DNA from 3 places in the Sporosarcina sp. FSL W7-1283 genome. Region 3 is predicted to be linked to each of the others. Evidence: riboswitches for the same ligand, from Rfam matches in the RefSeq annotation. Region 3 holds a riboswitch; each other region holds the start of a gene.
What was found. Region 3 has a riboswitch for S-adenosylmethionine ahead of metA (homoserine O-acetyltransferase MetA). Riboswitches for the same ligand answer to the same signal wherever they lie in the genome.
Positions count from the first base shown of each region.

Region 1: linked by a shared signal. The riboswitch ahead of MKY93_RS19145 (bifunctional homocysteine S-methyltransferase/methylenetetrahydrofolate reductase) and the one ahead of metA (homoserine O-acetyltransferase MetA) in region 3 are both predicted to bind S-adenosylmethionine.
Region 2: linked by a shared signal. The riboswitch ahead of metK (methionine adenosyltransferase) and the one ahead of metA (homoserine O-acetyltransferase MetA) in region 3 are both predicted to bind S-adenosylmethionine.

Region 1 is NZ_JBBOOL010000001.1:3,646,034-3,649,314, forward strand. Features, by position in the region: gene bioB (biotin synthase BioB) at 1-275, opposite strand, end outside; gene MKY93_RS19135 (biotin transporter BioY) at 272-874, opposite strand; gene MKY93_RS19140 (hypothetical protein) at 1,141-1,338, opposite strand; SAM riboswitch class I at 1,503-1,612, shown strand; gene MKY93_RS19145 (bifunctional homocysteine S-methyltransferase/methylenetetrahydrofolate reductase) at 1,694-3,281, shown strand, end outside.
Region 2 is NZ_JBBOOL010000001.1:2,651,162-2,654,442, forward strand. Features, by position in the region: gene MKY93_RS13700 (amidase) at 1-556, opposite strand, end outside; gene metK (methionine adenosyltransferase) at 666-1,877, opposite strand; SAM riboswitch class I at 2,055-2,174, opposite strand; gene pckA (phosphoenolpyruvate carboxykinase (ATP)) at 2,345-3,281, shown strand, end outside.
Region 3 is NZ_JBBOOL010000001.1:2,537,099-2,540,379, forward strand. Features, by position in the region: gene MKY93_RS13085 (DUF421 domain-containing protein) at 1-149, opposite strand, end outside; gene metA (homoserine O-acetyltransferase MetA) at 221-1,129, opposite strand; SAM riboswitch class I at 1,223-1,329, opposite strand; gene MKY93_RS13095 (AbrB/MazE/SpoVT family DNA-binding domain-containing protein) at 1,502-1,771, shown strand; gene MKY93_RS13100 (thioredoxin family protein) at 1,962-2,273, opposite strand; gene serA (phosphoglycerate dehydrogenase) at 2,894-3,281, shown strand, end outside.

The DNA.
Region 1 (3,281 bases), 1.1 Mb from region 3:
TCTTCTGATTTCATCATTGCATACTTTTCAACCGGTGCTTTTGACACAATCGACTGGGCACAGTAGCCACAGTTTTCCGGGCACAACCCCGACTTCGTATTGATGATCATATTAAGTTTTACTTTGTTTCCATAGTAATGGGATCGGATCGAGTACGTCGCATGAAGCAGCAACAGCAAATCTTCATCCGGACTATTTAATATTGAAAGCGCTTCCTCATTTGTTAATACGTGACCTTTCAAAACTTGGTCAGCCAGCCTTTGATAGTTCGTCAAAATGAATGCCTCACTTTCAAATGTTTTGAAATTCTAAATGCGAATATTCCCGCCAGTACGGCTAGCACAATATCCTTCGGTAATGGAGGAATCATCCAAAGCCATGCAATTTTGTACGTAAACACCTCTGGCGCCGCAGCCCAAACTTTATAGGCGACATACATCCAGTTCGTACCCAATAAATAGTTGATTGCTGTCGCAACAAGTGATGCAATAATATAAGATGGCAGTGTATTCTTACGCTCCACGATTTTACCTGCTACATAAGCAATCAAGATGAAAGTAACGATAAAACCAAATGTCGGGCTTAAGATTTGGCCAAATCCACCTTGAAACTTAGCAAATACAGGAGCCCCTGCAAGGCCGACCATCATATAGACAGTCATCGACAATGCACCAAGACGGCTACCCAATAACAATCCTGACAAAACAGCGAAAAATGTCTGCAATGTAATAGGTACTCCCCCGACTACTAAAAATGGTATGAAAGAAGTGATATTAGCCCCAATCATCATTAAAGCAGCAAACATTCCACTATATACAATTGACAATGTACTGAATTTACTTTGCGGACGTCCTTCCGAAGCTGTCGTCATCATGACACCTCTTTCTATTTTGAGTTACTATAAAAATAGTAATGGTTGACTCATTAATTGTCAACTCGTTTTTAATTTAAGTTAACTAATAATTTATGGAACATCTTATATGTAAGGAATGACACCCTTTTCTTATCCAATAAGGCAGAAAGAAACAGACAAGACCCACATCTACCCCTGCTGGCAATTTCTTAGAATGAACAAAATGCTTTCTCTGCAAAAAAAGAACTACCCGGGAAGTCAGATGAACATGACTTCTCGGGCAGCTCCTATTTCTTTTTATCGACTTTGTCTTCTTTTTCTTTCCTGAAAAGAAAAAAAGCAAGTACACCACTTAATGCAGCGGCGCCAAAGGTAATCCAAACACGCGAATCCCACGGTACTTCTTCATAATTATTCTCCAACATAATCCAGGCAAGCGTGCCGACAAGTGCCGCTATCGGAATGGAGTATTTAAAAAACTGCATGATTCCTCACCTTTTCAAGTTACTCCTTTAATTTTACCATGTTTCAGTAAATTTCTCTATGCGCACTCCGGTCTTCAAGAACTTCATCAAACATTCACTTGACGATTACCTACAAAGCCGCTATGATATGGTTAGAATTATCGAAATAATTTAATAAGAATCATATCTTATCAAGAGAAGCAGAGGGACTGGCCCAAAGACGCTTCAGCAACCAGCCGATGGGCAAGGTGCTACTTCCAGCAGTATGCCGAAATGGCACACTGAAAGATGAGAGGGAACTGGTCATTGCGATTACAAAGCCTTCTATTTACTTGAAGGCTTTTTTTGATTAGAGAAAACAAAGGGGGATTTGATGATGTCATTACTGGAGAAACTTCAAACAAATGTCCTGACAGCAGATGGGGCAATGGGAACTATTTTGTATTCATATGGGATCGATTATTGCTATGAGGAATTAAATATAGAGAAACCTGAAATTATAGAGAAAATCCACCACGACTATATCGAGGCGGGAGCTGATATTATTCAGACCAATACATACAGTGCCAATGCAGTGAAATTGGCTCGTTATGGATTGGAAAACCGTGTTACGGAATTCAATAAAGCAGCAATCCAAATTGCAAAGCGGGCTGCTGCACCAGGTGGTCAATTTGTGCTTGGTACCATCGGCGGTTTGCGTGGAATTCGCAAAAGTGATGCATCGCTCGATGAAGTAAAGCAAGTAGTCCTTGAACAGGCCAACGCATTATTGACTGGAGATCCAGACGGACTGTTACTCGAAACGTATTATGATTTCGAAGAATTATCATCCGTCGTTTCAACACTTCGTCAAATCACAGATGTTCCGCTAATTGCGCAAGTCTCCATGCACGATCCTGGAGTTTTGCAAAACGGACTTTCATTGAATGACGCGTTGCATCAACTGGAATCACTAGGTGCAAGTATAGTCGGTGTAAACTGCCGCTTAGGGCCTTACCATACAATCCAAGCTTTTGAAAATGTGAAACTGCCGGAAAATGCATTTTTATCCGCTTATCCGAATGCATCTTTACTGGATGTGGAAGATGGCCGCATTGTCTATGAATCTGAAGCTGAGTACTTCGGGCGAGCTGCAGTATTGCTGCGTGATCAAGGTGTACGGTTAATTGGCGGGTGTTGCGGAACTACTCCTAAACATATTAAAGCAGCGAAAACTCGATTAGCGGGATTGTCTCCTATCACCAAGAAAGTAGTAGAACCAACAAAGCCAATCGTTATTCAGGAAGCCGGCCCGGTAAAACATCAACCGCTCCACGAGAAAGCCAAAACAGAACGTACGGTCATTGTGGAATTGGACACACCACGGCATTTAGAGACAGAAGATTATATTAAAGGTGCCAATTTACTTTACGATGCAGGTGTTGATGCCGTAACGATGGCGGATAACTCATTGGCATCCCCTCGGATCAGCAATATGGCAATGGGTTCCATCATTAAAATGCAGCACAATATCCGCCCTCTTGTCCACTTAACGTGTCGAGATCACAACTTGATCGGGTTACAATCTCATCTAATGGGGCTTGACGCGTTAGGCATCCACGATATTCTGGCTGTAACAGGTGATCCGACGAAAGTTGGTGATTTCCCTGGCGCAACAAGCGTCTACGATGTATCGAGTATGGAACTGCTGCAGTTAATCAAACAGTTGAATGAAGGGATTTCATTCTCCGGTAAACCATTACGTAAAAAAGCAAACTTCTCAGTTTCAGCTGCGTTCAATCCGAATGTCCGAGTATTGGACCGGGCTGTTCAGCGATTGGAGAAAAAGATTGAAGCAGGTGCAGATTATTTCATAACGCAACCTGTCTATACAAAAGAAAAGATTATTGACGTCTATGAGGCTACAAAACATCTAGATACACCTATCTTCATAGGTATTATGCCTTTGACAAATATTCGCAACG
Region 2 (3,281 bases), 110 kb from region 3:
GGATGGATCCTCCGATATCTGAACCTATTCCCGCTGCAGCCGCCCCTAGAGCAATCGCCGCACCTTCTCCGCCACTCGAGCCGCCTACTGTCCTAGAGAGGTCGTAGGGATTGTTGGTGCGGCCATACAATGCATTGTCGGTCTCCTGACAAAAACAGAGTGCCGGTGTATTTGTCTTGCCGATCAGGATGGCGCCTTCCGCTTTTAATCGACGGACAATTTCCGCGTCTGTCGTTTGCATCTGTCCCTTACGATACGGCAATCCGCCTGTAGTCTGCATCCCAGCCACATCGAATGATTCCTTCATACTAATAGGTACGCCAAATAATTTCCCTGTCATCTTCGTTGTATTCCGTTCTTTGTCTGCTTGATCCGCTTCGGCCAACGCCTTAGTAAATCGCTCTTCCACTAAAAAGTTCACAGCTGGATTGGTTGCCTGACATTGTGCAATATAAGCCTCCGTCGCTTGACGTGAAGTAATCTGCCCGCTATCTAACTCCGCTTTCAATTGCACAGCATCCATATCGAGCACAAATGTATGTTGTAGTGTAGTCAATAAATTTCCCCTTTCCCAGTTTCTGAATGTTCTTTATTTTATATTATACTATAAAAAAAAGGCAGGAAGAAGGATATTAATCCCCCCTTTCTGCCTTCAACTATCTTTTTTATTGTTTCACATCATTTTTAATTGCTAATTCTAATAATGCATCTGCCTTATCCGTTTTCTCCCACGGCAATTCAATATCCGTACGGCCAAAATGACCGTATGCAGCCGTTTGTTGATAGATCGGACGACGAAGATCAAGCATTTTAATGATGCCTGCAGGTCGCAGATCAAACAACTCCCGAACAAATTCGACTAAGAGTGCTTCGGATAGACGGCCTGTATCGAATGTATTGATTGAAATGGATACCGGGCTTGCCACACCGATTGCATAGGCAAGTTGTACTTCACAATGCTCTGCCAATCCTGCCGCCACAATATTTTTCGCGACATAGCGTGCAGCATAGGAAGCAGAACGATCCACTTTTGTTGCATCTTTACCAGAAAATGCACCGCCGCCATGACGAGAATATCCGCCATATGTATCCACGATGATTTTTCTTCCAGTGAGTCCCGCATCTCCCTGAGGACCACCCACAACAAAACTTCCTGTCGGATTAATGAAGTATTTCGTCTGTTCGTCCAATAGGTGAGCAGGTACGACCGCGTCGATTACTACTTCTTTAATATCCTTCTCGATTTGTTCCATTGTCGCTTCCGGATGATGCTGTGTCGAAATAACAATCGTATCAATCCGCACAGGTTTGTTGTCTTCGTCATACTCTACAGTTACTTGCGTTTTACCATCAGGACGCAGGTAAGAAATCAACTCTTCTTTACGCGCTTGCGCAAGTCGGAATGCCAGCTTGTGGGAAAGACTGATCGGAAGCGGCATTAATTCAGGTGTTTCATTACAAGCGTAACCAAACATCAATCCTTGGTCACCCGCTCCGATGGCATCCAGTTCTTCGTCTGTCATAGAGCCTTCACGAGCTTCGAGCGCAACGTTGACACTCGCGGCAATTTCAGGTGATTGCTCATCAATAGAAGTTAAAACAGCAGAAGTTTCATAATCGAAACCGTATTTCGCACGTGTGTACCCAATTTCTTTCACAGTATCACGGACTACTCTTGGGATATCTACGTAGGTAGTGGTAGTGATTTCACCCATTACCAATACGAGTCCTGTCGTAATACTCGTTTCACATGCCACACGGGCATTCGCATCTTCCTTTAATATCGCATCCAAAATCGCATCCGATATTTGGTCGCACATCTTGTCAGGATGGCCTTCAGTAACTGATTCTGATGTAAACAGTCGACGGTTTGTCATTTTTGTTTCCCCCTCAATCAACATGATACGGTACTCTCTTAAGTCCCTGGTAAAGCTCCACGCCTGAATTGACGTCAATCATATACCATAAGGATTCAGGGCTAGACAATATAAAAAGCCCCCTACTCACTTTCTAGCAATGAGTAAAAGGCAAAATTTCACGCGCAGCACCTTTCACTCTTATCGTCCAAGGAATTTAACCTTGCTTCAGGTTTGGCACCTTCGCGCTAGACTACTGTCTTTTGCAGGTTGCCGGGTTTCATAGGGCCTGTACCCTCCACCAACTCGGGATAAGAGTATCCGTTCATGTCACATAGTATAAAAAAGTTGTGATTTTGTCAATTTTTTTATCTCAAATCACTTGAGTTTTTAATTAGTATAGATTATTATTCTTAATGTGTTATACTATTTACGAATTAAGATGTTCTACTCAAATAAAACGACTACGCAAAGGACGGTATGTAAATATGATATCTGCAAAAATTGATGATAGTTTAAAAAGTCTTCTATCAGGAAGCAACGTGACGATCCAAGCGTCTGTGGCAGAATTAACCGAAAAGGCAGTCGCTAAAGGAGAAGCCGAACTCTCAGCAGATGGCGCTCTAGCAGCACGCACAGGTAAATATACTGGACGCTCTCCGAAGGATAAATTTATCGTCGAAGATGCAGTGTCCAAAGATAAAGTAGATTGGGGAAGCGTCAACAAGCCAATCTCCCCTGACGTATTTGATTCATTATACACGAAAGTCATCGATCATTTGAAGCAAAAGGATGAACTCTTCGTTTTCAAAGGATACGCAGGTGCAGATAAAGACTCTCAGTTATCCATACAAGTTGTCAATGAATTGGCTTGGCAAAACCAGTTTGTTCACCAATTATTCATCCGTCCAACTGCAGAAGAACTACAGTCACACGAAGCGCAATTCACAATCTTGGCTGCCCCTTCTTTCAAAGCGGATCCAGAAGTGGATGGCACAAATTCAGAGACATTCATCATCATGTCCCTTGAAAAACGTATTGTCTTGATCGGCGGAACAGAGTACGCGGGAGAAATGAAAAAATCTATTTTCTCTGCGATGAATTTCTTGCTTCCAGAGCAAGGCATCCTATCGATGCACTGTTCAGCTAACGTTGGAGAAGACGGCGATGTGGCACTATTCTTCGGTCTTTCAGGAACAGGTAAAACAACACTTTCCGCAGACGCTGACCGCAAGTTGATCGGTGACGATGAGCACGGCTGGTCTGATAACGGTGTATTCAACATCGAAGGCGGATGCTACGCGAAATGTATCAACCTTTCTGAAGAAAAAGAACCTGAAATCTTTGGCGCGATCCGTTTCGGTTCCGTGTTGGAAAACGTTGTATTGGACGAAGATACACGTATACCGGATTATGATGACAATT
Region 3 (3,281 bases):
CCGATCGTGATACCTGTCACGTAATGGAAGAAAGTCAATTGAGATATTTGTTTTTTTCCCATGAACCGGGCCAGGATCAGAAGGACGATAAAGGAAATAACAGTCCGCAAAGTCATTTCCCAAAAAGACAGCTCCAAAAACTCATCCATATTCACAACGCACACCTCCATTGAGTGGAGTATGTGTGAAATGCGGGAAACTATACTTTCATAAGCTTATTTCAATCCCAAACGTATGGCGTTGCTTGATAGACATAGTAGTTCAACCAGTTCGAGAATAACAAATGTGTATGTGAACGCCAAGTATTCATTGGTTCTCTCGTCGGATCATCATTCGGGAAATAATTTTCAGGTACATCAATATCCAATCCCTTTTGGACATCTCGCCCGTATTCTTCAGCCAATGTATGTGCATCATACTCTAAATGTCCTGTCACCATTATGTTTTTTTCATCATTAGAAATCACAATGAATGCACCCGCATCATCCGATACAGATAGCAGTGTCAAATCCGGATGCTTCTCAATTTCTTCTATGGAAACAGCCGTGTGACGTGAGTGAGGAGCAACAAATACATCGTTAAATCCTCTTGCCAAATTGACTGTTTGGTCCGTGATATCGTGAGAAAAAATCCCAAAACATTTCTTCGGCAACTCAAACTTATCAATGCCGTAATGATGATAAAGTGCGGCTTGCGCGCCCCAACAAATATGCAAGACAGAGGTCACATTGGTTTTTGTCCACTCCATGATTTTCTCTAATTCCTTCCAGTACACTACGTCTTCAAATTGCATATGTTCAATAGGTGCTCCTGTAATAATCATGCCGTCAAACTTGCGCTCTTTCACGTGTTCGAATGTTGTATAAAACGTTTCCAAATGAGTTTGACTGACATTTTTGGAAACATAGGTCGCCGTATTTAAAAACGTCACGTTTACTTGCAAAGGCGTATTACCAAGTAATCGTAATAATTGAAGTTCTGTTTTTTCTTTTTCAGGCATTAAATTCAGAATCAAAATGTTCAGCGGCCGAATATCTTGCTCCGTCGCCCGATCTTCATCCATGATGAAGATTTTTTCTTTCTTCAGTAACTCACCTGCAGGTAATTGTTTCGGTATATTAATCGGCATATTTCTTCCCCCTTGGCTATTCATTCGGCCTGTTTTTACAAAATAAAAAACCTCTTTTCCTGTAGATAAGAAAATGAAGGTTTAGGACCACAGTTCTTATCTCTCAAGACAACAATCTTGTTGGAGGTAGCACCTTCCTGTTTACACAGAGGTTGCTGAAGCTTCATCAGGCCAAATCCCTCAGCTTCTCTTGATAAGTAGTATTTAGTTAATATCATTTCACGAAAATGATTTACTGACTATTATAACATTAATAAACTAATTGTATAGTCAAATTTTCAAATAGTTCTGCTCATTCCAATCTCGTAAATTGTAGACCGGAAATATTTGTGTATAATAGGAACTACCAACTACTTTTTAAAGGAGGAACTCATGAGATCTTTAGGCATTGTTCGCAAAGTAGACCATCTTGGCAGAATAGTTATTCCGAAAGAACTACGCAAATCTTTGCAATTAGATAAAGGCGATCCCATTGAAATTTTCGCAGAAGAAGATCGAATCATTTTGAGAAAGTATCAAGTGAATAAGGCATGCTTCATTACTGGTGAAGTAACGAACGAAAACAAAGAACTATCAAACGGATTATTCATAAGTCCTCAAGGCGCGAAAATCCTTCTCGAACAATTACAGGATTATGTTTAAATAATAACAAGCCAACCATCTCCTCGGATCGTTGGCTTGTTAGCATACATCAAAGTAATAAAATTTGGTTGACTTCAGAGTGAAAAGCGGAACAAGTGAATATAAGTTTGTAGCCCGGAGATTGGCTCCCCGCGGAAAGCCATCCTCCCGGAACCTGGATCAACGGTTCTTATACCCACTCACCCTCTGCTCACAAACTATTGATAAACTCTTCAATCTCCTCTTTCGTCTTGCGATTCTTACTGACAAAACGGCCTGTTTCCTTGCCTTCACTGAATGCGATAAAGCTTGGGATGCCAAATATATCGAGCTGAGTGCACAAGTCAATAAACTCATCTCGGTCGACATAAATAAATTGGTACTCGGAAAATTCCGTTTCCAGTGTTGGTAAAAACGGCTCGATCACTCTGCAATCAGGACACCAATCTGCAGAAAACAAGAAAATCACTCGCTCTTCTTGCTTCAATTGTTCGAATCGCTCGAAGGACTCTAAGTTTTTCATCTTACATTACCCCTTTACTTGAATAGTATGGCACTACTATAACATTGATTGGCATATATCTTCTCTTCTCACGACTTATGGTATTTCCTAATACTCCATAGTAAAAGTTACTTATAATCCGCTTTTATCTCTCAAACACGAACGTTCACAAATCATTCAATAATTTACGTTCGCCTTTATTAGTTTTTCATTTTTTTCCGAAAAGTAATTGACAATTACTTTTGACGTGTTATGATTAGTTCAAATTTAATACACGCAAAACAATTTTGACGAAGACATACCTTCCTGTAAAAGAATTTTCTAGAGAGCTGATGAATTGGTGAGAGTCAGTAAATTCTTGGGATGGCGGCACTTCCGAATTGCTTGGCTGAATAGTTCAGTAGGCCAATCCGTCACATGCACGTTACGCATGCTGAATGAAGGCTGCTTTTGCAGCAAAACAAGGGTGGTACCGCGTTAGTTTATTGAGCTTTTCGCCCCTTACGTATGTAAGGGATGGAAGGCTTTTTTATTTTTCCTAAAAGGAGGTAAGCATAGAACGTACATATGGGATCAACTCTATAAAATTCATTTTGAAAACTTTACAACAATAAAAACTACTGAAGGAGAGAATGATTATTATGGCTTTTAAAGTACTTATTAGTGACCCACTTAGCGAGGACGGTATTTTTCCATTACGACAAGCAGAAGGTTTTGAAATTGTGATCGATACAGATTTGACACCTGACCAACTGAAGGATCGGATCAAAGGTTTTGATGCTCTTCTAGTACGTAGTCAGACAACTGTTACGAAAGAATTGCTAGATTCTGCTGATCAATTGAAAATTATTGGACGTGCAGGTGTAGGTGTCGACAATATCGATTTGGACGCAGCTACAGAAAAAGGGATTATCGTCGTCAATGCTCCTGATGGAAATACAAATTCAGCTGCTGAGCACACGGTAGCTATGATGATGGCGATGGCTCGTAAAATTCCACAAGCATTCAATTCACTGAAGAACAATAAAT